DNA from 4 places in the Streptomyces sp. NPDC102259 genome. Region 2 is predicted to be linked to each of the others. Evidence: riboswitches for the same ligand, from Rfam matches in the RefSeq annotation. Region 2 holds a riboswitch; each other region holds the start of a gene.

What was found. A riboswitch is a leader RNA that binds a small molecule or an ion and turns the genes downstream of it on or off. The one in region 2 is predicted to bind cyclic di-AMP.
Positions count from the first base shown of each region.
Region 1: another riboswitch for cyclic di-AMP. It lies ahead of ACIRPU_RS09265 (M23 family metallopeptidase); the one in region 2 lies ahead of ACIRPU_RS16435 (M23 family metallopeptidase).
Region 3: another riboswitch for cyclic di-AMP. It lies ahead of ACIRPU_RS27740 (transglycosylase family protein); the one in region 2 lies ahead of ACIRPU_RS16435 (M23 family metallopeptidase).
Region 4: another riboswitch for cyclic di-AMP. It lies ahead of ACIRPU_RS31305 (transglycosylase SLT domain-containing protein); the one in region 2 lies ahead of ACIRPU_RS16435 (M23 family metallopeptidase).

Region 1 is NZ_JBIWMA010000003.1:126,480-133,590, reverse strand. Features, by position in the region: gene ACIRPU_RS09280 (GNAT family N-acetyltransferase) at 1-1,068, opposite strand, end outside; gene ACIRPU_RS09275 (HPr family phosphocarrier protein) at 1,247-1,528, shown strand; gene ACIRPU_RS09270 (GntR family transcriptional regulator) at 1,755-2,450, opposite strand; gene ACIRPU_RS09265 (M23 family metallopeptidase) at 2,639-3,382, opposite strand; cyclic di-AMP (ydaO/yuaA leader) riboswitch at 3,397-3,565, opposite strand; gene ACIRPU_RS09260 (M16 family metallopeptidase) at 3,768-5,156, opposite strand; gene ACIRPU_RS09255 (pitrilysin family protein) at 5,153-6,502, opposite strand; gene ACIRPU_RS09250 (DNA topoisomerase (ATP-hydrolyzing) subunit A) at 6,773-7,111, shown strand, end outside.
Region 2 is NZ_JBIWMA010000006.1:19,517-26,627, forward strand. Features, by position in the region: gene ACIRPU_RS16425 (PrsW family glutamic-type intramembrane protease) at 1-1,174, shown strand, start outside; gene ACIRPU_RS16430 (aldo/keto reductase) at 1,225-2,169, opposite strand; gene ACIRPU_RS16435 (M23 family metallopeptidase) at 2,345-3,367, opposite strand; cyclic di-AMP (ydaO/yuaA leader) riboswitch at 3,375-3,543, opposite strand; tRNA gene ACIRPU_RS16440 (tRNA-Met) at 3,856-3,929, opposite strand; gene ACIRPU_RS16445 (dihydrofolate reductase family protein) at 4,001-5,128, opposite strand; gene ACIRPU_RS16450 (MarR family transcriptional regulator) at 5,242-5,766, shown strand; gene ribA (GTP cyclohydrolase II) at 5,899-6,540, shown strand; gene ACIRPU_RS16460 (NUDIX domain-containing protein) at 6,527-7,111, opposite strand, start outside.
Region 3 is NZ_JBIWMA010000013.1:185,051-192,161, reverse strand. Features, by position in the region: gene ACIRPU_RS27760 (exopolyphosphatase) at 49-990, opposite strand; gene ACIRPU_RS27755 (DUF501 domain-containing protein) at 987-1,592, opposite strand; gene ACIRPU_RS27750 (septum formation initiator family protein) at 1,615-2,091, opposite strand; gene eno (phosphopyruvate hydratase) at 2,215-3,501, opposite strand; gene ACIRPU_RS27740 (transglycosylase family protein) at 3,844-4,560, opposite strand; cyclic di-AMP (ydaO/yuaA leader) riboswitch at 4,564-4,750, opposite strand; gene ACIRPU_RS27735 (transglycosylase family protein) at 4,955-5,980, opposite strand; gene ACIRPU_RS27730 (cytochrome P450) at 6,186-7,111, opposite strand, start outside.
Region 4 is NZ_JBIWMA010000017.1:34,905-42,015, reverse strand. Features, by position in the region: gene ACIRPU_RS31325 (polysaccharide deacetylase family protein) at 60-815, opposite strand; gene ACIRPU_RS31320 (glycosyltransferase) at 938-2,383, opposite strand; gene ACIRPU_RS31315 (GNAT family N-acetyltransferase) at 2,504-3,568, opposite strand; gene ACIRPU_RS31310 (HAD family hydrolase) at 3,860-4,684, shown strand; gene ACIRPU_RS31305 (transglycosylase SLT domain-containing protein) at 4,815-5,288, opposite strand; cyclic di-AMP (ydaO/yuaA leader) riboswitch at 5,292-5,519, opposite strand; gene ACIRPU_RS31300 (polyprenyl synthetase family protein) at 6,152-7,111, shown strand, end outside.

The sequences.
Region 1 (7,111 bases), on a different contig from region 2:
CGGGGCCAGCGAGGCATTCAGCCGCACCTCTGGGGAGGTGTTGATGACTCCGAAGGCGTTGGGGCCGATGATCCGCATACCGTACGCGCGTGCGTGCCGGACGAGTTGGCGCTGGCGCTCCCGCCCCTCGGGGCCGCTCTCGGCGTAACCGGCGGAGAGGACCACGAGTCCCTGCACGCCGTGCTCGCCGCACTCGGCGACGGCCTCGGGGACCTGCTCCGCCGGGACGGCGACGACCGCGAGGTCGACGGGCGCCGCTATGTCGCGCACCGAGCGGTGGGCGGGCACCCCGTCCAGTTCCTTCAGGTCCTCGGGGAAAGCCTTGTTCACGGCGTACAACCGCCCGGTGAAGCCCGCCTCGCGGAGGTTGCCGAGGACGCTTCGGCCGACGCCGCCGGGGGTGCGGCCTGCGCCGACGACGGCTACGGAGCCGGGCGCCAACAGCCGCCCCACGGAGTGCGCCTCGGCACGCTGTTCCCGCGCGCGCTGCACGGCGACGGAGCGCTCGGTGGGTTCGAGGCCGAACTCCAGGTGGACGACGCCGTCCTCGAAGCTGCGCTTCTGGGTGTAACCGGCGTCCGTGAACACCTTGATCATCTTGGTGTTGGCGGGGAGCACCTCGGCCGCGAAGCGGCGGATGCCGCGCTCGCGTGCCACGGCCGCGACGTGCTCGAGCAGCGTGGAGGCGACGCCCCTGCCCTGGTGGGCGTCCTGCACGAGGAACGCGACCTCGGCCTCGTCGGCCGGCGCCGAGGCTGCCATGCCGTCGGCACCAATGCGGTCATAGCGTACGGTGGCGATGAACTCGCCGCCGACCGTGGCCGCGAGTCCCACCCGGTCCACAAAGTCGTGGTGCGTGAAGCGGTGGACGTCCTTGTCGGACAGGCGCGGGTAGGGCGCGAAGAAACGGTAGTACTTCGACTCGTCCGAAACCTGCTCGTAGAAGCTGACCAGGCGCTCGGCGTCATCGATGGTGATGGGGCGGATGCGCGCGGTGCCGCCGTCGCGCAGCACCACGTCGGCCTCCCAGTGGGCGGGGTACTCGTGCCGGTCCGACGCGCTCTGCATGGGGCCCAGAGTACGGCTCGCGTACGACAACGGCGCGAGGCAGTCTGTGGAGGACGCACGTCGGATCGAGGCCGCGATCCGACGTCCACGTCGGGAGGGGACCACACGACCCCTCCCTCACTCGCTTCACGTGTGGAACACTGGTCTAGACAACCTGAACACTGAAGGGCAGCATCACATGGCTGAGCGCCGCGTCAACGTCGGCTGGGCCGAGGGCCTTCACGCCCGCCCCGCTTCCATCTTCGTCCGGGCCACCACGGCCGCAGGTATCCCGGTGACGATCGCCAAGGTCGACGGCAACCCCGTCAACGCGGCCTCCATGCTGGCCGTTCTCGGCCTGGGCGCCCAGGGCGGCGAGGAGATCGTCCTCGCCTCCGAGGCCGACGGCGCGGACGCGGCCCTCGACCGGCTGGCGAAGCTGGTCGCCGAGGGTCTCGAGGAGCTCCCCGAGACCGTCTGAGCGCGCAGCCCTCTGTGCGCCCGAGCCGACGCCGCTCTCGCGGACGCGGTCGCGCGTCGTCGGGGTTGCTCAATTGACGGTGGCGGTGTTCGTCACTTCTAAAGTGCCGTCCCGCTGACCCCGAAGGGCTCGTCCGAATTATCGGGCGAGCCCTTCGCATTTCCCCTTACGGGCAGCAGAAATAATCCCCCGCGAATTATCCCCCTCTTTGTATACGGCCCCCGTGTTAATGCCGCAGACCCGTCATGTTTACGGGAGGTTGCGAAGTCCTCACACGGTCGGCGCGCTCGGGGCCGCCGGAAAAGCGCAGCCGGTGCGCGGACGTCGCGCGCTCCGTGTGCAGCGCCGTGATCGCCCGCGCGCGCTCGCCGTCGCCGCGCGCCACCGCGTCCACGATCGCGCCGTGCTCCGCCCAGGACTCCACGGGGTTGGCCGGCGCCTCCACCGCGTACATCCAGGCGATCTTGTGGCGGAGCTGAGTGAGCATCGACGTCAGGGCATGGCTTCCGGAGGACTGGGCGAGGGTCTCGTGGAACCAGCTCCCCAGGGAGCGCAGATCCTCGCTGTTGCCCCGCCTGGCCCGCTCCTGGCCCAGCCGGACGAGTCCGCGCAGCACCTTCAGATGGGCCTCGGTGCGCCGCTGGGCGGCCCGGGAGGCGCCGAGCGGCTCCAGGAGCATGCGCATCTCCAGCAGGTCCGCCGCCTCCTGCTCGGTCGGCTCCGCGACGCACGCGCCCGCGTGCCGCCGCGTGACGACGAAGCCCTCGGCCTCCAGCGTGCGCAGCGCCTCGCGGACGGGGACGCGGGAAACGCCGTAGCGACGGGCGAGGAGTTCCTCGGTGAGGCGGCTGCCGCGCTCGTAGACACCCGCGACGATGTCGTCCCGAATGGCCGTGCACACCGAGTGCGCCGGAATACGCATGACGGACCTCCGCCTTAATCCCCGTGAAACGTCGACGATTGACGTGTGTTCCGTGACTCTATTGCAATCAGCGGGAATTTCCGATGGCGGGCCGGAATCCAGGGATATTTTTTGGACAGCAGGGTCTCGGAAACGGCGAAAGCCCCGGCCGGGAGGGCCGGGGCAAGACGATCTGTCGCCGAGGGTCGTCAGACGTTCACACCGTGGTTGCGGAGGTACGCGACCGGGTCGATGTCCGAGCCGTACTCCGCGGTGGTGCGGGCCTCGAAGTGCAGATGCGGGCCGGTGACGTTGCCGGTGGCGCCGGACAGGCCGATCCGCTCGCCCGGGGTGACCGTCTGGCCCACCGACACCGCGAGGGACGACAGGTGACCGTACTGGGTGTAGGTCCCGTCGTTCATCTTGATCACGATCTGGTTGCCGTAGGACCCGCCCCAGCCGGCCTCGACCACGGTGCCGGAGCCGACCGCGTGCACGGAGGTGCCGCTCGCGGCGTGGAAGTCGATGCCGGTGTGGCTGCCGGAGGACCACAGCGAGCTGCTGGCCTGGTAGCCGGTGGAGACGTAGGAACCGGTGATCGGCGACACGAAGGTGTTGAGGCGCTTGCGCTCGGCGTCGCGGGCGGCACGCACGCGTGCCTCGCGCTCCTCCACGGCCTTCTTCGCGGCGGCCTGGCGGGCGGCCTCCTCGAAGGCCGCGTGCTTCTGCACGGCGACCTGGTCGTCGATCTGCTCGGCGACGGACTCGCCGGCGGCGACGACGGGGATCAGCCCGGTCTGCTCGGGGGTGGGCTCGGCGGCGAAGGCCGGGGTGGAGGCGACGGTGGCCATGACACCGGTGGTGGTGAGCGCCGCGATGCCCGCAGCGCGGACGCTGGTGCGCTGCATCCGGCTGGGCCGACGGTGCTTGCCGGTGGCGCAGGTGAACGCCATGAAGTTGGGGGTGTCCTTTCCTTCCCTCTCGCCTACCGGGTTAGCTGACGGGTTCGGAGCAGGAAGGTCTCCTACGGACCCCCTCGCGTTCACGCGCGGGCGTCCGATTCACCCCAGGGACTTCACAAGTGGGTCCCCGGCTCCCCTGGCTCGCGCCATACGGGGACTCGGCGATGACTGTCCGGTGCCGCGGCTGCGGCGCACTGCCTGACGAACAGCCCGGATGACGCTAAGCGGCGCGGGTTTCAATCCTCAAACGGATCCCGGCTTTTGTAGCGCATCCCACAGGGCAGACAGGCAACCTCCGCATCAATTCGGACATGCGGAGGCCCTGGTGACGCTTTCGTCGACCAGGGCCCCCACACGCGTGTGCCGTTGCCGGGAACTACTCCGCGGACACGACCTTGACCTCGCCGATGCCGAGGGCCTCGACCGGCTCCTTGATCTGGGCCGCGTCGCCGACGAGGACGGTCACCAGCCGGTCCACCGGGAAGGCGTTCACGGCCGCCGCGGTGGCCTCCACCGTGCCGGTCGCGGCCAGCTGCCGGTACAGCGTGGCCTGGAAGTCGTCCGGCAGGTGCTGCTCGACCTGGTCGGCCAGCGTGTCGGCGACGGCCGCGGCGGTCTCGAACTTCAGCGGCGCCACACCGACCAGGTTCTGCACGGCGATGTCACGCTCGGCGTCGGTCAGCCCCTCGGCTGCGAGGGTGCGCAGCACCTTCCACAGATCGTCCAGAGCGGGACCGGTGTTCGGGGTGTCGATGGACCCGCTGATGGCGAGCATCGCGGCGCCCGAGCCGTCCGGGGCGGACCGCAGGACCTGCCCGAACGCGCGGACACCGTAGGTGTAGCCCTTCTCCTCGCGCAGGACGCGGTCCAGCCGGGAGGTGAGGGTGCCGCCGAGGCAGTACGTGCCGAGCACCTGCGCGGGCCACACACGGTCGTGCCGGTCGGCGCCGATCCGGCCGATCAGCAACTGCGTCTGGACGGCGCCGGGACGGTCCACGATGACGACCCGGCCGGTGTCGTCGGCGGTCACCGGCGGCACGGGCCGCGGCTCGGCCGAGGAGCCCGTCCAGGCGCCCAGGGTGTCGCCCAGAAGCGCCTCCAGGTCGACGCCGGTGAGGTCGCCGACGATCACGGCCGTGGCCGTGGCGGGACGGACGTGCTTCTCGTGGAAGGCGCGTACGGCCGCGGAGTCGATCTTCTCGACCGTCTCCGCGGTGCCCTGACGCGGGCGTGACATCCGCGCGGTGGCCGGGAACAGCTCCTTGGAGAGCTCCTTGGCGGCGCGCCGGGAGGGGTTGGCCAGCTCGTGCGGGATCTCGTCCAGGCGGTTGCGGACGAGGCGCTCGACCTCGCTGTCGGCGAAGGCCGGGGCCCTGAGGGCGTCGGCGAGCAGACCGAGGCCCTTGGGCAGGCGCGAGGCCGGCACTTCGAGGCTCAGCCGGACACCGGGGTGATCCGCGTGCGCGTCCAGGGTGGCGCCGCAGCGCTCCAGTTCGGCGGCGAACTCCTCGGCGGAGTGCTTGTCGGTGCCCTCGGAGAAGGCGCGCGCCATGATCGTGCCGACGCCGTCGAGGCCGGCCGGCTCGGCGTCCAGGGGCGCGTCGAGGAGGATCTCGACGGCGACGACCTGCTGGCCGGGACGGTGGCAGTGCAGCACGGTCAGGCCGTTGGCCAGCGCGGTGCGCTCGGGCGCCGGGAACGCCCACGGCTTGGCCTCGCCCGCCCGGGGCTGGGGGTGGAAGTCCATCGTGGCGAGCTCGGTCACCGGGCCGCCTCCTCGTTCTCGTCCTGGTCGGCGGGGGCTTCGGCGGCGGTCGGCTCGTAGACGAGCACCGCGCGGTTGTCGGGGCGCAGGCGGGCCTTGGCGACCTCCCGCACCTCCTCCGGCGTGACGTCCAGCACGCGCTGGACGGCGGTGAGGGCGAGCTGCGGGTCACCGAACAGGACGGCGAACCGGCACAGTTCGTCGGCGCGGCCGGCGACCGTGCCGAGCCGGTCGAGCCACTCGCGCTCCAACTGCGCCTGGGCCCGCTCCATTTCCTCGGCCGTGGGGCCCTCCTCGGCGAACCGGGCGAGCTCCTCGTCGATGGCGGCCTCGATGACGGGCACCTCGACGTCGCCGGACGTCTTGACGTCCAGCCAGCCCAGGGAGGGCGCTCCGGCGAGCCGCAGCAGGCCGAAGCCGGCCGCGACGGCCGTACGGTCGCGGCGCACCAGCCGGTTGTAGAGGCGGGAGGACTCGCCGCCGCCGAGGACGGTGAGCGCCAGGTCGCCGGCGTCGCACGCACGCGTGCCGTCCTCGGGCAGCCGGTAGGCGGCCATCAGCGCACGGGCCGGCACCTCCTCCTCGACGACCTCGCGCAGCTGCTCGCCGATGACGTCGGGCAGGCCGCCGTCACGGGGCGCGGGCTTGCCGTCGTGGCCGGGGATGGAGCCGAAGTACTTCTCGACCCAGGCGAGGGTCTGCTCCGGGTCGATGTCGCCGACCACGGAGAGGACCGCGTTGTTGGGCGCGTAGTACGTGCGGAAGAACGCGCGCGCGTCCTCCAGGGTCGCCGCGTCCAGGTCGGCCATCGAGCCGATCGGCGTGTGGTGGTAGGGGTGGCCGTCCGGGTAGGCGAGGGCCGTCAGCTTCTCGAAGGCCGTGCCGTAGGGGACGTTGTCGTAGCGCTGACGGCGCTCGTTCTTGACGACGTCGCGCTGGTTCTCCATCGACTCGTCGTCCAGCGCGGTGAGCAGCGAGCCCATGCGGTCGGCCTCCAGCCAGAGGGCGAGCTCCAGCTGGTGGGTGGGCATGGTCTCGAAGTAGTTCGTGCGCTCGAAACTGGTGGTGCCGTTGAGCGAGCCGCCGGCCCCCTGGACCAGCTCGAAGTGGCCATTGCCCTTGACCTGGCCCGAGCCCTGGAACATCAGGTGCTCGAAAAGGTGAGCAAGACCCGTACGCCCCTTGACTTCGTGGCGTGAACCGACGTCGTACCAGAGGCACACCGCCGCGACGGGGGTCAGGTGGTCCTCCGAGAGCACCACGCGCAGGCCGTTGGCCAGACGGTGCTCGGTCGCTGTCAGGCCCCCGGAGCCTGCCTGGGCTGTGGCCGTGTGACCCATGGGCATGTACGTCCCTTCCGATCGCGGACGCGGTCGTCGAAACCGCGGTTTTCCTGCCGGTCCTGCCACTGTATGCAAGCGTGCGGACGGTCCGCGAAGTTCCCGGGCGACATACGCCGAGAGCGAGATCGCGTAGCCTGCGGGCAGCCGTGGAGGAGATGCCTCTGCGTTCGGGCCGGACTGCCGACGCCAGGTCCTCGCCCGCGCTGTCAGTGCCACGGTCCACAATGGTCCGCGTCAGATCCCGTATCACGCCCCAGCAAGGAGCCGGCAGCGATGGCCCGCCGCAGCACGAAGACCCCGCCGCCCGACGACTCGTACGAGGAGCGGATCCTCGACATCGACGTCGTCGACGAGATGCAGGGCTCCTTTCTCGAGTACGCGTACTCGGTCATCTACTCCCGCGCCCTGCCGGACGCCCGTGACGGCCTCAAGCCGGTGCACCGCCGCATCGTCTACCAGATGAACGAGATGGGCCTGCGCCCGGAGCGCGGCTATGTGAAGTGCGCCCGGGTCGTCGGCGAGGTCATGGGCAAGCTGCACCCGCACGGCGACGCGTCGATCTACGACGCGCTGGTGCGGATGGCCCAGCCCTTCTCCATGCGGCTCCCGCTG
Region 2 (7,111 bases):
CGCCAACAGTTTCGCGACCCGATGGATAGCCACCGCGACCGCCGACCCGTCCAGCGCGGACACCCTCGGGGCGACCGTCATAGCGCCGATCGTCGAGGAGTCCGCGAAGGCCGCCGCCGTCCTGCTGGTGTTCCTCTTCCGCAGGCGGGACTTCACCGGGATCGTCGACGGGGTGGTCATAGCGGGGGTCACCGCCACCGGCTTCGCCTTCACCGAGAACATCCTCTACCTCGGCACCGCCTTCGGCACCGACCAGCTGACCGGCGACACCGGCATCGCCTCCGTCACCGCCGCGACCTTCTTCGTACGCGTCATCATGTCGCCGTTCGCGCACCCCCTGTTCACCGTCCTGACCGGCATCGGCTTCGGCGTCGCCGCGCTCTCCGGCGATCGCCAGCACCTGCGGCGCGTGCTGGTCCCGCTGTGCGGACTGCTCCTCGCGATGGGCATGCACGCCCTGTGGAACGGCTCCTCGTCGTTCGGCGAGTTCGGGTTCTTCGCGGTGTACGCGGCGTTCATGGTGCCCGCGTTCGGGCTGCTGACCTGGCTGGTGGTGTGGACGCGGCAACGCGAGCTGCGCACCGTACGGGAGGAACTGCCCGCCTACACGGCCGCCGGCTGGCTCACCCCGGCCGAGCCGTTCGCGCTCGGATCGATGCGGGCCCGGCGGCTGGCCCGGGAGTACGCCGGCCGTCACCTCGGCAAGCCGGCGGCGCGGGAGGTGGCGCGGTACGAGGCGTACGCGACGTCCCTCGCGTTCCTGCGGCACCGCGGCAGGCGAGGCCGGGCCGGCGCCGACTTCCTGGTCCGCGAGCGGGAGTTGCTCAACGAACTGTGGAGGCGCAAGGACGTCGCCCGGCCCGCGCTGGACCACGCGGCCCGGATGACGGCCCCGCCGGTACGGGTGACCGCGCCGCCCTGGCCGTTGTACGGGGTGTACGGGTACGGCCAGGGTCCGGCCCACGGCCAGGGCCACACCAGCGGCTTCGGACACCCGACCGCGCCGGTGTACGGGAGCCCGCCGGTGTACGGAAGTCCGCCGGGGCAGCCGTCGTACGGATACGGGCCGGGCTACCAGTACGGGTACGGATACCCCGCGGCGCACGGGCCCGGGAACGGCCCCGGGACCCCGTATCCGTCGGGGCCGTACCCCGCTCCCCACCCGCACCAGTAGCTCGGGCCGAGGCGGGTCACGCCGAGGCCCAGGTCAGGCCGAGGCGCAGGTCAGGCCGAGGCGCGGGTCAGCCGGGCGATCTCCTCCGCCGTCAGTTCCAGCCGCGCCACCGCCAGCAGCGCCGGCAGCTGCTCGACCGTCCGCGCGGAGGCGATCGGCGCGGCCACCGTCGGCTGCGCGGCGAGCCAGGCCAGGGCGACCGTGGGGATCTCGGTGTCATGGGCCTGGGCGATCTCGTCCAGGGCGGTGAGGACGTTCCGGCCGCGCTCGGTGTCGAGGTGCTTGGCGGCGCCGGCCGCGCGGGCGCTCTCCACGGTCGTACCGGGCCGGTACTTGCCGGTGAGGAAGCCGGCGGCCAGCGCGAAGTACGGGACGGCGGCGAGGCCGAAGCGGGCGGCGAGGTCCTGGAGGCCACCCTCGTAGGTGTCGCGGGAGACCAGGTTGTAGTGGGGCTGGAGGGCGACGTACCGGGCCAGGCCCTCGCGGTCGGAGAACTCCAGGGACTCCTGGAGCCGCTCGGGCGAGATGTTGGAGGCGGCGATGTGCCGGACCTTGCCCGCCCGCACCAGCTCGTCGAGCGCGCCGATGATCTCGTCGACGGGCACCTCGGGCTTGTCGAAGTGCGTGTAGTAGAGGTCGATGTGGTCGGTGCCCAGACGGCGGAGCGAGGCGTCGGCGGCGGCCTTGATGTTGTCGGCGGACAGACCGGGGAACTCGGGGTGCTGGCTCACCTTGGTGGCGATCACGACGTCGTCGCGGTTGCCCCGGGCCCGCACCCACCTGCCGATGATGGTCTCGGACTCACCACCGCTGTTGCCCTCTATCCACGCCGTGTAGGAGTCGGCGGTGTCGACGAAGTTGCCGCCTGCGGCCGCGTAGGCGTCGAGTACGGCGAAGGAGGCGCTCTCGTCGGCGGTCCAGCCGAAGACGTTGCCGCCCAGGGAGAGCGGGAAGACCTCGAGGTCGGAGGAGCCGAGCTTGCGAAGAGAAGTCATGCTTCGTCTCAACGGGCGCCGACGGCCCGCCCATTCCGGACGTGACGCGAAGAACATGTGAACAGCGCCTGTGAACGGCACGGACCGGCAGCCCCGACGCACAGACCGGCAGCCCCGACGCGCGGGGCGTCGGGGCTGCCGGGGTGGATCAGGGTGTCCGCGGGAGCGGAACCGCTCAGGGGTTGAGGCCCTTGCCGCGCAGCCAGGCCGCCGGGTCGATGCCGTCGGCGCTGCCGCCGGGGTGGACCTCCAGGTGGAGGTGGGCGCCGGTGACGTTCCCGGTCGCGCCCACGCGGCCGATCACATCACCGGTGGCGACCTTCTGGCCGACGCTGACGCTGATCGACGACTGGTGGCAGAACCACAGCTCGGTGCCGTCGTCCAGGGTCAGGATGGTGCGGTAGCCGTAGGAACCGGCCCAACCGGCCTCGGTGATGGTCCCGCTGTGGACGGCCTTGATGAGCGTGCCCGTCGGCGCGGCGAAGTCGAGACCCGTGTGGTAGCCGGAGGACCAGAGGGAACCGGCCTGGCCGAACGTCGAGGTGATGGTGTACGAGGAGGTCGGCAGCGTGTACTGCTTGGCCAGCTCGGCCAGGCGCGCGGCCTCGGCCTTCGCGGCGGCTTCCTCGGCGGCCTTCTTCTTGGCGGCGGCGGCCTTGGCCTCCGCCTCCTTCTCGGCCTTGGCGGCGGCGTCGGACTCGGCCTTGGCCGCTGCCGCGAGGGCCTTGACCTCGACCTGCGACTGCTGCGACTCGGCCTGCGCCATGATCCGGCTGCGCAGCGCCTCGCCGGCGTCGGAGACGCTCTCCTGGGTGTCCACGGCGGCTTCGGAGCCGAAGCTGGCGAGGGCCGGGGCGGCTTCCGGGGCGGGCTCGTCGTCGGAGATGAGTGAGCCCACGTTGGGCAGGTCGGGCATCGAGATGGAGACCGGCGCCTTGCCGGTGTTGGCGCTGGCCATGCCGCCCGCGCTGACGGCGGCTATGACGCCGACGCCGAGGACGGTGGAGCTGCGGGCGAATCCGCCGCCGCGCTGCTTGGCGACGCGGTGCTTGCCGCGTACCGGGCGGGTGGACTCCGCGGTGGGGTTCCACTCCTCCCACGGGCCCTCGTCGGTGCGGTAGCCGCCGTAGCCGAAGGTCTCGGTGGATGGCTGGCTGGGCGCGTACGGGGCCTCGGGGGCAGGCGGGTTGGACGCCACGCGGGCGCACTCCTTTCCTTCCGTCGCCTACCGGGTTAGCTGACGGGTTCGGAGCGGGAAGGTCTCCTACGCGCGTATACCGGTCGTGGACTCTGCGAGTTCACGACGGCTTCCGCGTGATTCACCCCAAGGTGGTGGTTCCCCGGTTCCCTTGCGGGATTCGGCACGTGCCGCACGGAGCCGACTCTGGTGCCGGCTGGGACGACCGCGCTGCGTTATCGAACGTTAATAGACCCGGGGGTGGGTTTCCAAGCCGTTCCTCTTGATCAACAACATTTCTGGCCTGGACTTTTAGGCCAGCAGCGGTGAAAAACGGGCGAGTTGACCACGCCTCGGCATGCCCCGGAAACGCTTCATCAGTCACAGGAGCGCTGATGGTGACTCAGTTGTTATGCACAGGGCGGTCGTCCGGTCACCAAGAGTGAGGGAGGGTCCGACGAAACGCCGAAGGCCGGAACCCTTTCGGATTCCGGCCTTCGGTTCATCAGTAGCGGGGACAGGATTTGAACCTGCGACCTCTGGGTTATGAGCCCAGCGAGCTACCGAGCTGCTCCACCCCGCGGCGATGAACACAACTGTACGCCATCAGCGGGGCGGAAAGCACACCGGTTGATCCACGGGGCCCCAGCCGCCTCAGAGGAGGTGGCGGTTCGGCTCCTTCGCCCGTTCCTCGTACTCCGGGAGGACGAGGACGTCGACGCCCCGGGCCACCAGCAGACCGGTCCCGTCCGCCTCCTTGACGAAGGTGTCCGGCTCGCGCCAGGCCGTGACCACCCTGCGCACCCCCGCGTCGAGGATGAGGCGGGCGCAGGGGGCCGGGCGGGAGGAGCGGCGGGCGCACGGTTCGAGGCTGCTGTAGACGGTGGCCGTGGGCAGCCGGGGGTCGGCGGGGTCGAGCTTCGCGAGGGCGGCCTCCTCGGCGTGCACGACCGGGTCGCCGGCCTCGCGGGAGTGGCCGCGGGCCAGCTCCGTGCCGTCGGCGGCCACGATCACCGCGCCGACGCTGAAGGCGGTCTCCGACGGCGGGCAGTCGGCCGCGAGTGCGCAGGCGAGGGCCAGCCAGTGCCGGTCGGCCGCGGCGGGCAGCGGTCCGGCGCCGGGGGCGGTGGGCTCGTAGCGGTTCAGGACGATGTCCTCGATGCGCCGGGTCTCCACCAGGCGCAGGCGTCCGCCCTGGTAGCCGCCGGGCCCGAAGAGGCGGGGCGCGGCCGGGTCGCCCACGAACAGCGGGGCGAGGACCAGCTGGAGTTCGTCGGCGAGGCCCTCCCGGAGCAGCTGGGTGTGGATCGTCCCGCCGCCCTCGACCATGAGGCGGCGCACCCCGCGCACGTCGTGGAGGTGTTCGAGGAGACGGCGCCAGTCCAGTTCGGGGCCGAGCGGGACGGCGTCCGCGGCGATGCCCAGCGCGCGGACCCGTTCGGCGCCCTTGTCCGTCGTGTACACGACCTTCTCGCCGCCCGTGTGCCAGAAGTTCGCCGCCGGGTCGAGGTCGCCGGAGCCGCTGACGGTGACCTTGAGGGGGTACGGCGGCCGTCCGGCGGCCACGCGGGCGGCGCGGCGCTCCGGGGAGTTCACGAGGAGCCGTGGGTTGTCTGCGCGGATCGTGCCGGCGCCGATGAGGATGGCGTCCACGGAGGCGCGTACCTCGTCGACGCGGTCGAAGTCGGCGCGGCTGGACAGGAGCAGGCGCTCGGGCGTGGTGTCGTCCAGGTAGCCGTCGAGGGAGACGGCTGCGGACAGCAGGACGTACGGGTACGGCATCGAGCGGCTCCCGGGGCTCGGTCCGACGGCGGTTCGACGGCGGTCTGGCAACGGTTCGACAGCAGCCTGACGGCGGACTTGGTTCAAGTTTGAAACAAACCTACACTGGGTGCATGACGACTCGCTGGCTCACCCCCGAGGAGCAACGCGCCTGGCGCGCGTTTGTCGCCGGTTACCTCCTCCTCGACGACGCGATCGACCGGCAGCTCCAGCAGGAGGCCGGCATGCCCCACCTGTACTACTCCATCCTCGCCAACCTCTCCGACATACCGGAGCGGCGTCTGCGGATGACGGAGCTGGCGGAGCGGCTGAAGATCACCCGCAGCCGGCTGACCTACGCGGTGTCCCGGCTGGAGAAGGACGGGCTGGTGCGGCGCGAGGACTGCCCGCGGGACAAGCGCGGCAGCGTCGCGGTCCTGACGGACGAGGGCATGACGGTGCTGGAGAACGTGGCGCCCGGTCATGTCGAGACGGTCCGCGCGGCCCTCTTCGACCGGCTCACCCCCGAGCAGGTGGGACAGCTGGAGGAGATCTTCACGCAGGTCGCGCGCGGGTTCCAGGAGAACGACGGCGCCGAGACGGCACCCGAGGACCTCCCATGGCGCCGGCGCTCGTCCCCGTGCTCCGGAACCTCGTGAGCGGGGTCGCAAAGCAGTTGCTTCAAATTTAAAGCATGGGGTAGGGTCTCGATTCGTTGGATCTGCTTCAAATCTGAAGCACAAGTCGGCCCGGTGCCGCCTTGCCACCGTCCTCCGGACCCGGGAGACCGCATGCCCGACACCCCCGCCGCCACCCCGCGCGCCCGCGTCCGGGTACCGCTGCGCTTCCCCGACGGCTACTCCGTCGACGCCGAACTGGTCACCTTCCACGGCCTCGCCGACGGCCAGGAGCACATCGCCGTCGTCCTCGGCGAGCAGGCGCCCGGGGCCACCCCCCTGGTCCGGCTGCACTCCGAGTGCCTGACCGGTGACGTCTTCGGCTCCGCCCGCTGCGACTGCGGGCCCCAACTGCGCGAGGCGGTCGAGCGCATAGCCGCGACCGGCGGGGTCCTGCTCTACCTCCGCCAGGAGGGCCGCGGCATCGGCCTCTACAACAAGCTCGACGCGTACGCCCTCCAGGACCAGGGCCTGGACACCTACGAGGCGAACGCCGCGCTCGGCCTGCCCGAGGACGACCGCGACTACACGGCCGCCGCCCAGATGCTGCGCGCCCTGGGCATCACGAGCCTGGACCTGCTGTCCAACAACCCCGACAAGGCAGGCCAGTTGCGGGACCTGGGCATCGACGTCCACGACCGTGTCCCGACGGGCGTCTTCACGACCCCGCACAACGTCCGCTACCTGCGCGCGAAGGTCCTCCAGACGCAGCACACGCTGCCCCTGGCCGACCTCACCGGGCTCAGCGTGGGCTGACCCCCGGCGGCCCGAACGGGCCGTCCAGCGCGGCCCATTGGAGCAGCATGATGGTCTTCGCGTCGGCGATCGCGCCGGTGCGGACCAGGTCGAGGGCCTCGGCGAAGGGGAGTTCGACCACGGTGATGTCCTCGCCCTCGGCCGCCACGCCCGCCGTGTCGGCACCGGGGGCGGAGGCGTCGTAGGGGGCGGCGAAGAAGCTGAGGCGCTCGGTGACCGAACCGGGGCTCATGAACGCGTCGAAGACGTGCTCGACGTCGTGCACCGCCCGTCCGGTCTCCTCGGCCGCCTCGCGGCGGATCGCCTCGCGCGGGTCGTCGCCGTCGAGGAGCCCGGCCGCGGCCTCCAGCAGCATGCCGTCCGGATGTCCGTTGACGTACGCGGGCAGCCGGAACTGCCGGGTGAGCAGGACGGTACGGCGCTCGGGATCGTAGAGCAGGATCGTGGCGCCGTCGCCCCTGTCGTACGTCTCGCGCTGCTCGCGGCTCCAGTGGCCGTCGCTGTGCCGGTAGTCGAAGGTGGTGCGGCGCAGGACGGACCAGTCGCAGGCCAGGACCTCGACGTCGAGGAC
Region 3 (7,111 bases), on a different contig from region 2:
CGGGCATCCTGCCTGCTCAGCAGAGTGCAAGTAGCGGGTCGGTCGGGGTCACGCGATCGACCAGGCGATGCCGTCGAGGATGTCGTGCTCGCTCACGACGACCTCCTGCGCGCCGATCCGCTCCATGATCGCCAGCAGGACGAGCGCGCCGGCCGCGATCACGTCCACCCGGCCCGGGTGCATCGCCGGATACGCGGCGCGCTGTGCGTGGGTGGCCTCGAGGAGGTCGCCGCTGATGCTCCTGACCCGGTCGACGCCGATCCGCGCGTGGTGGATCTTCGTGGAGTCGTACGCGTCCAGGCCCAGGGCGATCGCCGCGACCGTCGTCACCGAGCCGGCCAGGCCGACCAGGGTGTGCGCCTCGCGCAGCGGGACCGTCCGCTCGGCGAGGTCGAGAGCGGCCTCGATGTCGGCGCGCATCGCCGCGATCTGCCCGGCGGTGGGCGGGTCGGTGACCTTCCCGTCCACGACCAGGTGGCGCTCCGTCATCCGTACGCAGCCCACGTCGACGGAGCGCGCGGCGCGGACCCGGTCGTCGCCGACCACGAACTCGGTCGAGCCGCCGCCGATGTCCACCACCAGGAAGGGCTTGGCCAGGTCGGCACGCCCCTTCAGTTCCTTCGTGGCGCCGTTGAAGGAGAACTCGGCCTCCTGGTCGCCGGTGATGACCTCGGGCTCGACGCCGAGGATGTCCAGCACCCCGCGCACGAACTCGTCCCGGTTCTCCGCGTCCCGGGAGGCGGAGGTGGCGACGAAGCGCAGCCGCTGCGCGCCGTACTCCTTGATGGCGGCCGCGTACTCCCGGCAGGCCGCGAAGGTCCGCTCCAGCGCCTCGGGGGCGAGCCGTCCGGTGCGGTCGACGCCCTGCCCGAGGCGGACGATCGTCATCCGGCGGTCCAGGTCGACCAGCTCACCGGTCTCCGGGTCGGCGTCGGCGACGAGCAGGCGGATCGAGTTCGTACCGCAGTCGACGGCGGCGACGCGGGTCACCGGGCATCCCCCCCGACCGGCTTGAAGGCGAAGTGTCCCGAGCCGTCCTGCGACGTCTCCACCTGCCACCCTTCGCCGGACGGCGGCTGGGACCGCGTCACGCACGTGCCCTTGCGCCACCACTGCGGAAGCATCTCCAGGGCCTCGTCGCCGAGCGGGTTCACGCCCGGGCCGGCGGCCAGGGAGTGCGCGACGAGCACGTGCAGGCACTTCACACGGTCCGGCATGCCGCCCGCGCTGGGGAAGTTCTTCAGTTCCTCGATCTCGTCCCGGCGCCGGATGTAGTCCTCGTGCGCGGCACGGTAGGCGGCGGCCAGTTCCGGGTCGGTCCGCAGCCGCTCCGTCATCTCCTTCATCACGCCGTTCGCCTCGAGCGTGCCGATGGCCGAGTTGGCCTTCGGGCACGTCAGGTAGTACAGCGTCGGGAAGGGGGTGCCGTCGGGCAGGCGGGGGGCCGTCTCCACGACGTCCGGCTCGCCGCACGGGCAGCGGTGCGCGATCGCGCGCAGACCGCGCGGCGGCCGTCCGAGCTGCTGCTTGAAGGCCTCGACGTCCGCGTCGGTGGGCTCGGTGCGCGGGGTGGTCGGCGGGGGCGTTTCCATGCCTGTCTTTCTATCGGTCAGTTCACTGGTCGGAGGCGTCGGACTTGTCGACGCCGTCCCAGACGTTCGAGTACCAGGGGCGGTCGGTCGCCCCGAGGTCGGCGCGGGACTGCTTGGCCGCGTCCGGATCGATCACGACGAACCCGGTCTCCCCCGGCAGCACGTAGTGCAGCCGCTGCCGGATCTGCTGCTCGGCGTAGGCGTCGTCCTGCCAGCGCGCCTTGAGGTCGCGCAACTGCTCGACGCGTTCTGCTGCCTGCTGCTTCTCCCGTTCCAGATCGGCGATCTCGGCACGCTGGGAGACGTACTGACGCATCGGATAGGCCAGGGCCACGATCAGCGTGCACAGGACGAGCGCGAGGAGCGCGGCGCGGCCGGTGAGCCGGGAGCGGCGGGCCTGGCGCTTGGTCTGGGAGCGGTAGACCCGGGCCGCGGTCTGCTCGCCGAGCAGCTTGATCCTGGTCGCGGTGGAGAAACGGTCCCGGTCCTTCACGGCCACTGCTTCCCGCCTCCCGTCTCACACGTGCGTACGTCCCCGCACACGGTACGGGACCGGGTACGGGGACGTACGTACGACTGGCGGAGCCTTGACCCGGTTCGGGTCAGCGGCGTCGGCCTGTGCTCAGCCCTTGAAGCGCGGGAAGGCGCTGCGGCCGGCGTACACCGCGGCGTCGTCGAGGATCTCCTCGATGCGCAGCAGCTGGTTGTACTTGGCGACGCGGTCCGAGCGGGCCGGGGCGCCGGTCTTGATCTGACCGCAGTTCACCGCGACCGCGAGGTCGGCGATGGTGACGTCCTCGGTCTCGCCGGAGCGGTGGGACATCATGCACTTGAAGCCGTTGCGCTGGGCCATCTCGACGGCGTCCAGGGTCTCGGTCAGCGAACCGATCTGGTTGACCTTGACGAGCAGGGCGTTGGCGGAGCCCTCCTCGATGCCGCGGGCCAGACGCTCGGGGTTGGTGACGAAGAGGTCGTCGCCGACGATCTGGACCTTGTCGCCCAGTTTGTCGGTGATGACCTTCCAGCCGGCCCAGTCGTCCTCGTACAGCGGGTCCTCGATGGAGACGAGCGGGTACGCGGAGACGAGCTCCTCGTAGTACTCGGTCATCTCGGCGGCCGAGCGGGACTTGCCCTCGAACTCGTACTTGCCGTCCTTGTAGAACTCGGACGCGGCGACGTCGAGCGCGAGCGCGATCTGCTCGCCGGGGATGTAGCCGGCCTGCTTGATGGCCTCGATGATGAGGTCGAGGGCGGCGCGGTTGGACTCCAGGTTCGGGGCGAAGCCGCCCTCGTCGCCGAGGCCGGTGGACAGACCCTTGGTCTTCAGCACCTTCTTGAGAGTGTGGTAGACCTCGGCGCCCCAGCGCAGGGCCTCGGAGAAGGACTCCGCGCCGATCGGGGCGATCATGAACTCCTGGATGTCCACGTTGGAGTCGGCGTGCGAGCCGCCGTTCAGGATGTTCATCATCGGCACCGGCAGCAGGTGCGCGTTGGGGCCGCCCAGGTAGCGGAACAGCGGCAGGTCGCTGGCCTCGGAGGCGGCGTGCGCGACGGCGAGCGAGACGCCGAGGATGGCGTTGGCGCCGAGCGAGCCCTTGTTGTCGGTGGCGTCCAGGTCGAACATGGCCTGGTCGATCAGGCGCTGCTCGGTGGCGTCGTAGCCGACGAGCTCCGGGCCGATCTGCTCGATGACGGCGAGGACGGCCTTCTCGACACCCTTGCCGTGGTAGCGGTTCGGGTCACCGTCGCGGAGCTCGATGGCCTCGAAGGCACCGGTGGAGGCGCCGGACGGAACGGCGGCACGACCCGTGCTGCCGTCGTCGAGGCCGACCTCGACCTCGACCGTGGGGTTGCCTCGGGAGTCCAGGATTTCCCGGGCTACGACGACGTCGATGGACGGCACGAGCATCTCCTTCTTGGGATGTGACGCTGGTTGTGCGGGGCCCAGGGGCCTTGATGAGCCCTGGCTGGGCCTTGCGACTAGAGCCTAACCGCCCCGGGGCCGTCGGCAGCCGACCGACCGTCCCGTGGACAGACAGACCGTACCTATTGTTTCCGCCCGGAACAAAGGGGGTGGCCGAGAAAGGTCGACAGGAAGTGACGAACGGGCAAAGAGAAACCCCGCTCCGGTGCGTACGGGGGAACACGCACCGGAGCGGGGAGCCCGTGGGGACGGGGGGTGACCCTCACGAGGTCTTCAGTGTGCCGACCTCGGATGTGAGGGCGCTGTGGCTTCTCTTGGGGCCAGGTGTCACTTCAGGTGCAGCTGCTGGCCCGGGTAGATGAGGTCCGCGTCGACGACGATGTCCTTGTTCAGCTCGAACAGCTTCGCCCAGCCGCCCTTGACCTTGTGCTTCTCGGCGATGGAGCTGAGGGTGTCGCCCTTGACGACCTTGTACTCGCCGTCACCCTTCTTGACCTTCTTGCCGGTCGGGGTGGTGACCGTCTTGGAGGCGGCAGGGCGGTCGGTCGAGCGGGAGGCGCTCTGCTCCTCGGTGGAGCGGCTGCTGGTGCTGCCGCTGTTCGACGAGCTGGAGGAACCGGAGGAGCTGGACGAGCCGGAGCTCGAGGAGCCGGCGCTGCTGCCGTTGTAGGCGGCGCCGGACAGGCCGGTGCCGCAGACCGGCCAGGCACCCTTGCCCTGGCCCGCGAGGACCTTCTCGCCGATGGCTATCTGCTGGGACTTGGAGGCCTGGTCGGCGGTGGAGGCGTAGGCGGTGCCGCCGTACGCGGCCCAGGTGGACGCCGAGAACTGGAGGCCGCCGTAGTAGCCGTTGCCGGTGTTGATGGACCAGTTGCCGCCGGCCTCGCACTGGGCGACCGCGTCCCACTCGGAGGCGGTGGCGGCGGAGGCACTGCCGGCCGCCATGAGCGGGGCGGCGATGGCGACACCGGTGACGCCGGCGAGCGCGGCGACGCGGGTCGCCTTGGACGGGCGGCGGTGCTTGCCCTTGGCGGAAAACAGCATGGTGGATCCCCTCACCGACGCCTGCGAGGTGAGCTGTCGGGTTCGGGCCGTGTGAGTTGCCCGGCCACGTCCTCGCCCGCCGGAGCGCTGCTCCGTGGGAGGTGTGGCTTCACCCCGAGCCGTTCCGGTCAACCGACCGGCGCGGCACTTACCTTGGGTCCCCCGCTCCTGCCTACGGCGCTTGCGCGACGACTGTTCCCGGTTCGTCGCTGGCAGGATTCGGCGTTGCGACGGCCGGGGCTCGGGTTGCCGAGTGGCCTCGACCGTAGACACGCGATCGGCTGAATTTCAAAGACGATCAGGGCTTCTGAGACTCATCCCACACTTTCACCAAAAGGGACATTCGGTGTGAAGTGTGACGTGAACTCCCGCTGTTTTTCTTGGGCTTTGCGCCCTATTCCACCCCTGTGTCGAGGGTCTGACCGGCGGCGATGTCGCTCGGGTCGGCGCCGATGAGGCCCCTGTTCTCGGCATAGAGGGCGCGCCATCCGCCGTCGAGGCCAAGGGAGTCGGCGATGGACGCAAGGGAGTCGCCCTCCTGGACGACATAGGTGGCCGCGGCGTGCCGGCCGGCGGAGGCGGTGGTGGTGCCGTCCACGCCGGCGTCGGTCGCGCTCTTGGCCGTCGCCTCGTCGGCGGTGGTGCCACGGTGGCGGCCGGAGCCGAGGGAGCCGGTGTCGACGAGGCTCCAAGAGCCCTCATCCTGGCCGGAATTGTCTGAGTCATCCGCTTCTGGGGTCGCCGTGGGCGAGCCGTCGCCCGCCGATCCCTCACCCCGGCCGCCGGAACCGCCGGTCGAGCCGGAGCCATCCGTGGCAGCGGAGGAAGAGGACGAAGGGGAGGAAGCGGACGCCGAGGGCGAACCGGAAGAATCAGCGGACGAGCCGGATGAGTCGGACGATCCGGTCGAGGAGTCGCCGCTCGTCGAGGAACCCGAGGATCCGGACAAGCCCCGGGACAGGTCGGACAATCCGGAAGATCCAGAGGAGTCGGACGAGTCGGACGAGTCGTCCGCCACGCCGGTGTCCACGTTCAGCGCGCCGTTCTCCTGGGTGAGCCCGGAGGTCAGCCCACAGGTGCCCCACGCGCCGATCCCGTCGGCCGCGAGCACCTTCTGCGCCACGGCGATCTGCTGGCTGCGGCTGGCCAGGTCGGGGCTCGTCGCGTAGTCGAGGCCGCCGTACGCCTCCCAGTCCTTCTGGGTGAGGCTCAGGCCGCCGTACTCCCCGCCGCCCTCGTCGGCGCTCCATGAGCCGCCGGTCTCGCACTGCGCCACCTTGTCCCACACCGTGCCGTCGGCCGCGCTCGCGCCGGAGGCGGCGAGCAGCGGAATGGCGATGGCGGAGCCCGTCACTCCGGCCGCGACAAGGAGGGCCGGGGCCTGGCGGGGGCGACGGTGACGACCGTTCCCGGAGAGCATGCGAGGGGCCTTTCTCTGGACAGCACTGACCGGCGCGGCGGGTGAGACCGATGCTCCGCGCTGACGAGTGAACGTATCGGCAGACGATCACTTGTCACAAGTTAATGCCGCGCAGATCACGTGAAGATCACAGACTTGAGTGTTGGTCACCTTTGCTCCGCCGAACGGTCACACTCCGGCTGACGTCCGGTCAGACATGGACCGCTTATGAGCCGGAATGCACCGGAGTGAACTCGACCGGCAACGTCCGCAGTCCGCGCATGATGAGCCCGCCGCGCCACCTCAACTCGGCCGGATCCGCGGCCAGTCGAAGGTCGGGCAGCCGGGTCAGGAGGGTGGCGAGCGCGGTCTGGCCCTCCAGCCGGGCCAGCGGGGCGCCCAGGCAGTAGTGGATGCCATGTCCGTAGCCGAGGTGCTGATTGTCACGGCGGGACAGGTCGAGGGTGTCGGGGTCCGAGAAGCGCGCCGGGTCACGGTCGGCGGCCGCCAGCACCACGAGGACGGGGTCGCCCGGCGCGATGTCCTGCCCGCCGACGCTCAGCGGCTCGGTCGCGAACCGCCAGGTGGCGAGTTCCACGGGGCCGTCGTAGCGCAGGAGTTCCTCGACGCCGGTTTCCAGCAGGCCGCGGTCGCCGTCCTCCTCGGTGAGCGACCGCTGGAGGCGTCCGCGCTGCTCAGGGTGGGTGAGGAGGGCGTAGGTGCCGTTGCCGATGAGATTGACGGTCGTCTCGAAGCCGGCGAACAGCAGGATGAAGGCCATGGCGGCGGCCTCGTTCTCGGTGAGGTGCTCGCCGTGGTCCGAGGCGCGGATCAGACCGGAGATGAGGTCCTCGCCGGGAGCCGGGTCCGCGGGGAGCTCCGCGCGCTTGCGGTGGATGAGCTCCAGCAGGTAGCCGCGCATCTTCTTCACCGACCGCGCGACCCCGCCCCTCGGACCCCCGCCGTGCCGGATCATCATCCCCGCCCAGTCGCGGAAGTCGTCCTGGTCCTCGCGGGGCACGCCCAGGAGGTCGCAGATCGCGTAGATGGGGAGAGGAAAGGCGAAGTCGTGGATGAGGTCGGCCGTGCCCTCGGCGGCGAACCGGTCGATGAGCTGATCCGTCAGCTCCTGGACGCGGGGCGCGAACTCGG
Region 4 (7,111 bases), on a different contig from region 2:
CCCTCAAGCCAACTATAGGAATTTTCTCTTCTTTTCACACCAAAATCGTCGAACTCGGATCAACCCGCGAACACCGGCCCCTGTACGACGGCGCGGGCGCGGCGGTACCAGCGCCAGCCGACCGTCCTCGGTCCGTCGCGGTACGGGGCGACCCGGGCGCCGGATCCCGCCAGCCAGCCCCGGACGTCGGCGACGGTGTGACCGCGGCGCACGATGAGCCGCGCGATGCGGTAGTGCTCGTCGCGGTCCGAACTGAGCGCGTGCCGGACGGCGGTGGCCGTCTCGTAGCCCGCGGCCGCCGCCGTACGCCGCACCCGTCCGTTGTTGTAGCCGTGCGGGTACGCGAGATGACGGACCTGGTGGCCGAGGGCGTCCTCCAACACCGAACGCGACACCCGTAGTTCGTGCGCGAGCGCCCGGGGTGCGAGGGTGTCCAGCTGGGCGTGGGTGACGGTGTGGCTGCCGATCTCCATGCCGTACTGCTCGAGTTGCGCCGCCTGCTCCAGCGTCATCATCGGCGCGGGCGGCAGCAGGCTGCGCCCGCCGCGGGTGATCGCTCCGGTGGTGAGGTAGGCGGTGGCGGACAGCCCGCGTCCGGCCAGCGCCTCGGCGGTCGCGCCGGGCAGATCGGCGAAGCCGTCGTCGAAGGTGAGCAGCACCGGCCGGGGCGGCAGCGGTGCCCGTCCCGCGAGGTGGTCGGCGAGCGCGCTAATCGTGACGGGCGTACGGCCGCTGTCCACGACGGCGTCCAGATGCTCGCCGAACTGCTTCGGACTGACGGTGAACTCGGCGATCCAGGAGGGCGGTTCCTCCATCACGGCGTGATACAGGAACACCGGGATACTGTCGTCGCCGCCCTTGTCGCCACCGGTCTCGACGCCGTCGTCGCCGCCCTTGTCGCCACCGCTTTCCCCGTCGGCTCTGTGCGCGGACGCCGTCATCGCGCAGCACCTCGCAGCGCGCGCCGCGCCCGCAGATAGCCCACCGGCCCGTAGAGCATGCCGCGTCGCTGGAGCCGGGAGAGCCGGGTGGGCCAGGCGTGGGTCCGGGCGTCGTGAGCGCCGGGCGCGCCGTCCGCCGTGGGCTCCGCCCCGCGGCTCGCCGTCAGCGTCCGCGCGTGGGCGAGCCCCCGGGGCAGCCGGGCCAGGAACGCGGGCAGCAGGCCGGGCCGGTTGACGAGGATCGCCGTGAGGTAGGCGGTGAGGCCGGCGCCGTAGCCGTACGCCTGGGTCTCCAGGTCCCGCCAGGTCTCCCGGTGGTGGTGCCAGACCAGGGCCAGCGGCGTGTAGTGCAGCCGGTGGCCCCCGGCGAGGATCCGGACGAACCCGTAGAGGTCGTCGCCGCCCCGCGCGAGCGTCCCCGCGCCGGTCGCCGGGTCGAAGCCGCCGACCGCCCGCAGTATCTCCGTGCGGAAGGCCATGTTGGCGCCGGAGCCGAAGCGGCCCGCGGTGAACGGGAACAGCGGTTCGTCGGCGGGCGGGTCCATCGGGTCGTACGTGCGGGCCGTGAAGCCCTTGGCGAAGCCACCGTGACTCTCCAGGAGGACCTGGGCAGGGGTCCGCAGCCGGGCCGGCAGGATCAGGCCGGTGGCGCAGCCGAGGCCCGGGTCGGCGGTGAACGGCGCGGTGAGTTCCGTGAGCCAGCGTGGGTCCGCCACGACGTCGTCGTCGGTGAAGGCGATCACCTCGCCGCGGGCGGTCTCGACACCCTTGTTGTGCGCGACGGCGAGACCGGGCGCCGGTTCGATGACGTACCGCACGCGCTCGGCGTACTTGAGCTCGACCAGGTCCCGGGTCGCGTCCGTCACGGGCGCGTTGTCGACGACGACGATCTCGAAATCCGGGTGGTCCTGGGCGAGCAACGAGTCGAGGGCATGGGCGAGCTTCTCGGCGCGCTCACGGGTGGCGACGACGACGGTGGTGAACGGGACGGAACCGGTCGAACGGGTGGCGACCGGACTGGTAGTCACCGGACCGGTAGTCGCTGAACCGGTAGTCGCTGAACCGGTAGTCACCGAACCGGTAGTCGCTGAACCGGTAGTCGCCGAACCGGTATCAGCCGGGACGGTGGCGGTCGGGACGGTGGCGGTCGGGGCGGTCCCGAGCGCGGGCTTCGCGGAAGGCACCCAGGGCGCCCGCTCGCGAGTGGCCAGGCCCGTCAGGACCGCCTTCGGGTCCGCACCCTCCGGTACCGTCCCGAGCAGCGTCCCGATCGGCTGCCCACCCCTCCTGACCAGCACGAACACCTCGCCGTGCGTGAGGGGCGGACTGCCCGGACCCGGTTCGAGGACACCGCCGTCGTCCAGTTCGAGCTCGGCGACCTGCACCGGCTCGATGTCCAGGAACCTCTGTATCTCCTGCTGTGCACGTGCAGCGCGGTACATGAACCCCCCTTGTCTCACGCCGATTACGGCCGTCGCACCCGTCGCATTCGTCACGCCCGTCGCACCCGCCACGCCCGTCGGGCCAGTCACGCCCCCATGTCGGCCGGCCGCGGCCACCTCTCACGATCGGCGCAGTCGGCCCGCGCCCTTCAAGGTCCGTGCGGCCGCCGCGGCGAGCCTGGGCCGGTTGCGCACGAAGTGATGCGCGCGGCGGGACGGCTCACGGCTGAGCCAGGAGAGCGCGGCGCCCACCCCCGGACGCGACCACGCCCCCTCGTGCACGGGCAGCTCCCCGGTCTTCAGCGAGTCCTTGTACTCGGCCGCGCCCCGCCCCAGGTCGAGCAGGCCGATGCCCTCGGCGGCGGCCGACTCGGCCATCCGCAGATGCAGCACCAGGCCGGGTGAGAACTTCGCGAACTCCGGTTCGTACGAAGGGAACCAGCAGGCCAGGACGGTCGACGAACGCAGTCCGAAGTGCGCGGCGACCGGTTGGCCGCCGGCGTAGAGGACGGAGAGCGTGCCGGAGCACTCCGGCGCGCGCGTCGCGGAGAGCGCGTCCACGAGCCGGGTGATCCACTCCCGCGCGAACCGGTCCCGGCGGCCGGTCCTGCGGTACTGCGCGGACTTCCACGCCATGAGCGTGCGCAGCGCGGCCGGATCGCGTTCGTCGAACACGAACCGCAGCTCCCCGACCTGACGCCCGAGCCTGCGCTCCTTGGACAGCGTCGTCTTCAGGAACTTCGGCGACTGGGCGCGCAGTACGGACTCGTAGCTCTCGTAACCCTTTTCGACGTCGATGACATAGGAGGCGTACTCCTCGGCCGCGTGCGGGATGAACAGCGCCTGTTCCGCCTCCAGGTTGTCGAAGGCGAAGCTCGACAGGGCACACGCCCGCATGAGTTCGTCGGTATTCAGCCCGAGACCCGGGGCCAGCACCGCGCCCTGCGCGTCCGAGACGCCGTACGCGAGTGCCTGGCCCCGTCCGAGCCGGCCCCGCTCATGGGGCAGGAAGCCGACCGGCTCACGCCCCTCGTACACCACCGCCACCCGCGAGCGTGGCCGTAGCAGGCCCACGGCGTCGGTGAACTCCGGTTCCATGAAGGGGTTTCGCGGAAGCGCCGACGCGGCACGCAGCGCGCGCCACCGCTCCCTCTCCCCCTCGCCGAGGTCCTGCGGCCTCAGCACACGAATGCGCCCACTGCTCAACCTGACCCCCCGATCAAGTCCCCCCTGGACACCTGGACGGTACCGCTCCACCCGGGCGTCGCGGTAGATAGCGTCGCATGTTGCTGCCAACCGGTGCAGAGGCCTTTAACCGTCCGCTACCCGGCGATGTGCCAGAAAGCCGTTTCATTGAGTCGGTCGGCAGCCAGTCGTGAGCCAGGCGCACAAGGGGAGTTGGCAGAACAGGACAGGACACGAACGTCGTCCGGTTCGCGTCGAACCAGGGGGGCCCGGGGTCCGTATTCTCTGATCATGGCCGCACCCACCGCATATGCCGCGCGCACCGCGTACTCCCTCATCGCCACCGATCTGGACGGGACGCTGCTCCGCGGCGACGACACCTTCTCCGACCGGTCGCTCGACGCGCTCGCGAGGGTGGCGGCCGCCGGGGCACGTCACCTGGTGGTGACGGGACGGCCCGCGCCTCGGGTGCGCCCGCTGCTCGACCGGCTGCACAGCAGGGGGCTCGCGGTGTGCGGGCAGGGCGCGCAGTTGTACGACGCCGGCGCGGACCGTCTGCTGTGGTCGGTCACCCTGGACCGGGAGCTGGCCGAGACCGCGCTCGGCAAGATCGAGGCGGAGGTCGGCCAGCTGTACGCGGCCGTCGACCAGGACGGGGTCGACGGGCTGACGCTCATCGAGCCGGGCTACCGGATGCCGCACCCGACGCTGCCCGCCCTGCGCGTCGGCCGGCGCGACGACCTGTGGTGCGAGCCGATCAGCAAGGTGCTGCTACGCCATCCCACGTTGTCCGACGACGAGTTGGCGTCGACGGCCCGCTCGGTGGTGGGTTCGCTGGCCACGGTCACCATGTCGGGGCCGGGCACGGTCGAGCTCCAGCCCTGCGGGATCACCAAGGCGACGGGTCTGGCCCTGGCCGCCGAACACCTGGGGCTGCGGCCCGAGGACACCATCGCCTTCGGGGACATGCCCAACGACATCCCGATGTTCGACTGGGCGGCTCGTGGCGTAGCCATGGCCAACGCCCATCCGGAACTCAAGGCGGTGGCCGACGAGGTGACGACGTCGAACGAGGACGACGGCGTGGCCGTCGTCCTCGAACAACTGTTTCCATAACCGCTACCGGCTACCGGCTACCGGCTACCGGCTACCGGCTACCGGCTACCGGCCACCGACGCCGGCTACCGGCGGACGGCCACCGGCACCGCGACCGGCTGCCGATATCGGCGACCGGTCGGCGGGACGGTCAGTACGCGCCGAACACGTTGTCGATCGAGCCGTAGCGCGCGGCCGCGTAGTTGCAGGCGGCGGTGATGTTCGCGACCGGGTCGTAGGAGTCCCACGACGTGCCGTTGACGTGGTAGGCGCGGAAGGTCGGGTCGATGACCTGGAGCAGCCCCTTGGACGGGATGCCCGCGGCCGCGTTGGAGTCCCAGAGGTTGATGGCGTTGGGGTTGCCGGAGGACTCGCGGATGACGTTGCGGTAGATGCCGTTGTACGTCCCCGGGATGCCGTGCTGGCCCATGACCTGGAGGGAGGCACGGATCCAGCCGTCGAGGTTGTTGGCGTAGCCGAGGCTGGTGGCCGTGGAGACGGCCGGGGTCGCCGCGGAGGCGGTGGTCGCCCCGAGGACGGGAAGAGCGAGCACGGCCGCGCCGGTGGCGGCGACGGCGAGCGTGCGGACGAAACGGTTGCGGCGCGTCTGAGCGGCAGCGGGCATGACGATTTTCCTCTCCGGCGCCTGCGAGGTGAGCTGTCGGGTTCGGGCGGGAGCTGCCCGGTCGCGTCCTGACGGTCGCGGCTTGACCCCAAGCCGTCCCGGCTGTCCGAAAAGTCTTGGTTATCCAAGACATCCGGAAAATCCGTTTCGGCGACTTACCTGGTTCCCCCGCTCCTGCCGAGCGGTATCGATGGGTGTTCGGGCGGCGGCAGGATTCGGCGTTCCACCCGACAGGCCGGGAACGTATGCGAGAGCACATGTCCGAAACAAGTACCGGATTCACAGATCACCCCTATTGACCTTGGTCTGTGACCTATGAGGTGCTTGATCCTTTGTGGGTGCAAACCTTCAACTTGCTTGAGGGGTGCGGAGAATCGGTGAAGGACGAGGTCGGGTCGGATCCCCCTGGGGGGTGAGCCAAGTCACCAGCATTCACAAGAGCGGCGAATCGGGCATTAAACCCAAGTCGTTGTTAAAGGACCGGCAATGGACCGCGGGGGAGAATCGCCTGCCGTCGCGCCCGACGCGCGCGGGGGAGGCTGAAGAGAATGCGTGATCGTCGTCACGTGGGGAGAGGGCGGCCGGGCCCGTCGGCCCGACGGGTGCCGCGGTCCGGGACATGAATCTCCGCTTCCCGGAAACTCTCTCCATGTCCGCTCATATGAGCTGATCGAAAACATATCGGGCGGGATCCGATAGCGCCTGGCCTGCGGGGCGCCGCCCGGGCGAGTCCATTCGAGCCTGCGGGACGTGGGGGCTATCGGTGATCGAAACGTGACCGGATACGCTGACTTGAGTGATGGCAGAGACCTATCGACAAACCGCGTAATCGCCAGTAGACACCAGCAGACAGGAGACCCCTCGTGACCGTCGTCGGGCCGTTCGGGCTGAGCGTGCGGGACCAGGCTCTGGAAGCCGATGTCCAGGCCGGATTGGCGGCTGTCGAGGAAGGCTTGCTCGAGGCCACCAAGAGTGAGGTCCCGTTCATCACGGAGGCCGCCCAGCACCTCGTACGCGCGGGCGGGAAGCGGTTCCGGCCGTTGCTCGTGATGCTCGCGGCGCAGTTCGGCGACCCCTACGCGCCCGGCATCGTGCCGTCGGCCGTCGTGGTGGAGCTGACCCACCTGGCCACGCTGTACCACGACGACGTGATGGACGAGGCGGCCGTGCGGCGCGGGGTGTCCAGCGCGAACACCCGCTGGGGGAACTCCGTCGCCGTCCTCACGGGTGACTTCCTCTTCGCCCGCGCCTCCCACATCCTGGCCGACCTCGGGCCGGAGGCGGTGCGGGTGCAGGCCGAGGCGTTCGAGCGGCTGGTCACCGGGCAGATCCTGGAGACCGCGGGTCCGACGGACGGACGGGACCCGGTCGACCACTACCTCGACGTGCTCGGCGGCAAGACGGGCTCGCTGGTCGCGGTGGCCTGCCGGTTCGGGGCGATGATGTCCGGCGCCGACGAGACGGTCGTCGACGTGCTCACGCAGTACGGCGAGCGGCTCGGCGTCGCCTTCCAGCTGGCGGACGACGTCCTGGACATCGCCTCCGACTCGCACGAGTCGGGCAAGACGCCGGGCACGGACCTGCGCGAGGGCGTTCCCACGCTGCCCGTGCTGCGGCTGCGGGAGCGGGCGGCGCGGCTGTCGCTGCCCGAGGACATCGCCCTGTGCGAGCTGCTGGACTCCGACCTGACCGACGACGCCCGGCACACCGAGGCGCTGGAGGCGCTCAGGGCCCACCCGGCGCTGGAGCAGGCCCGCCGGGACACCGTGCGGTACGCGAAGGAAGCGCGGTCCGCGTTGGCGCCGTTGCGGGAGTGCGACGCG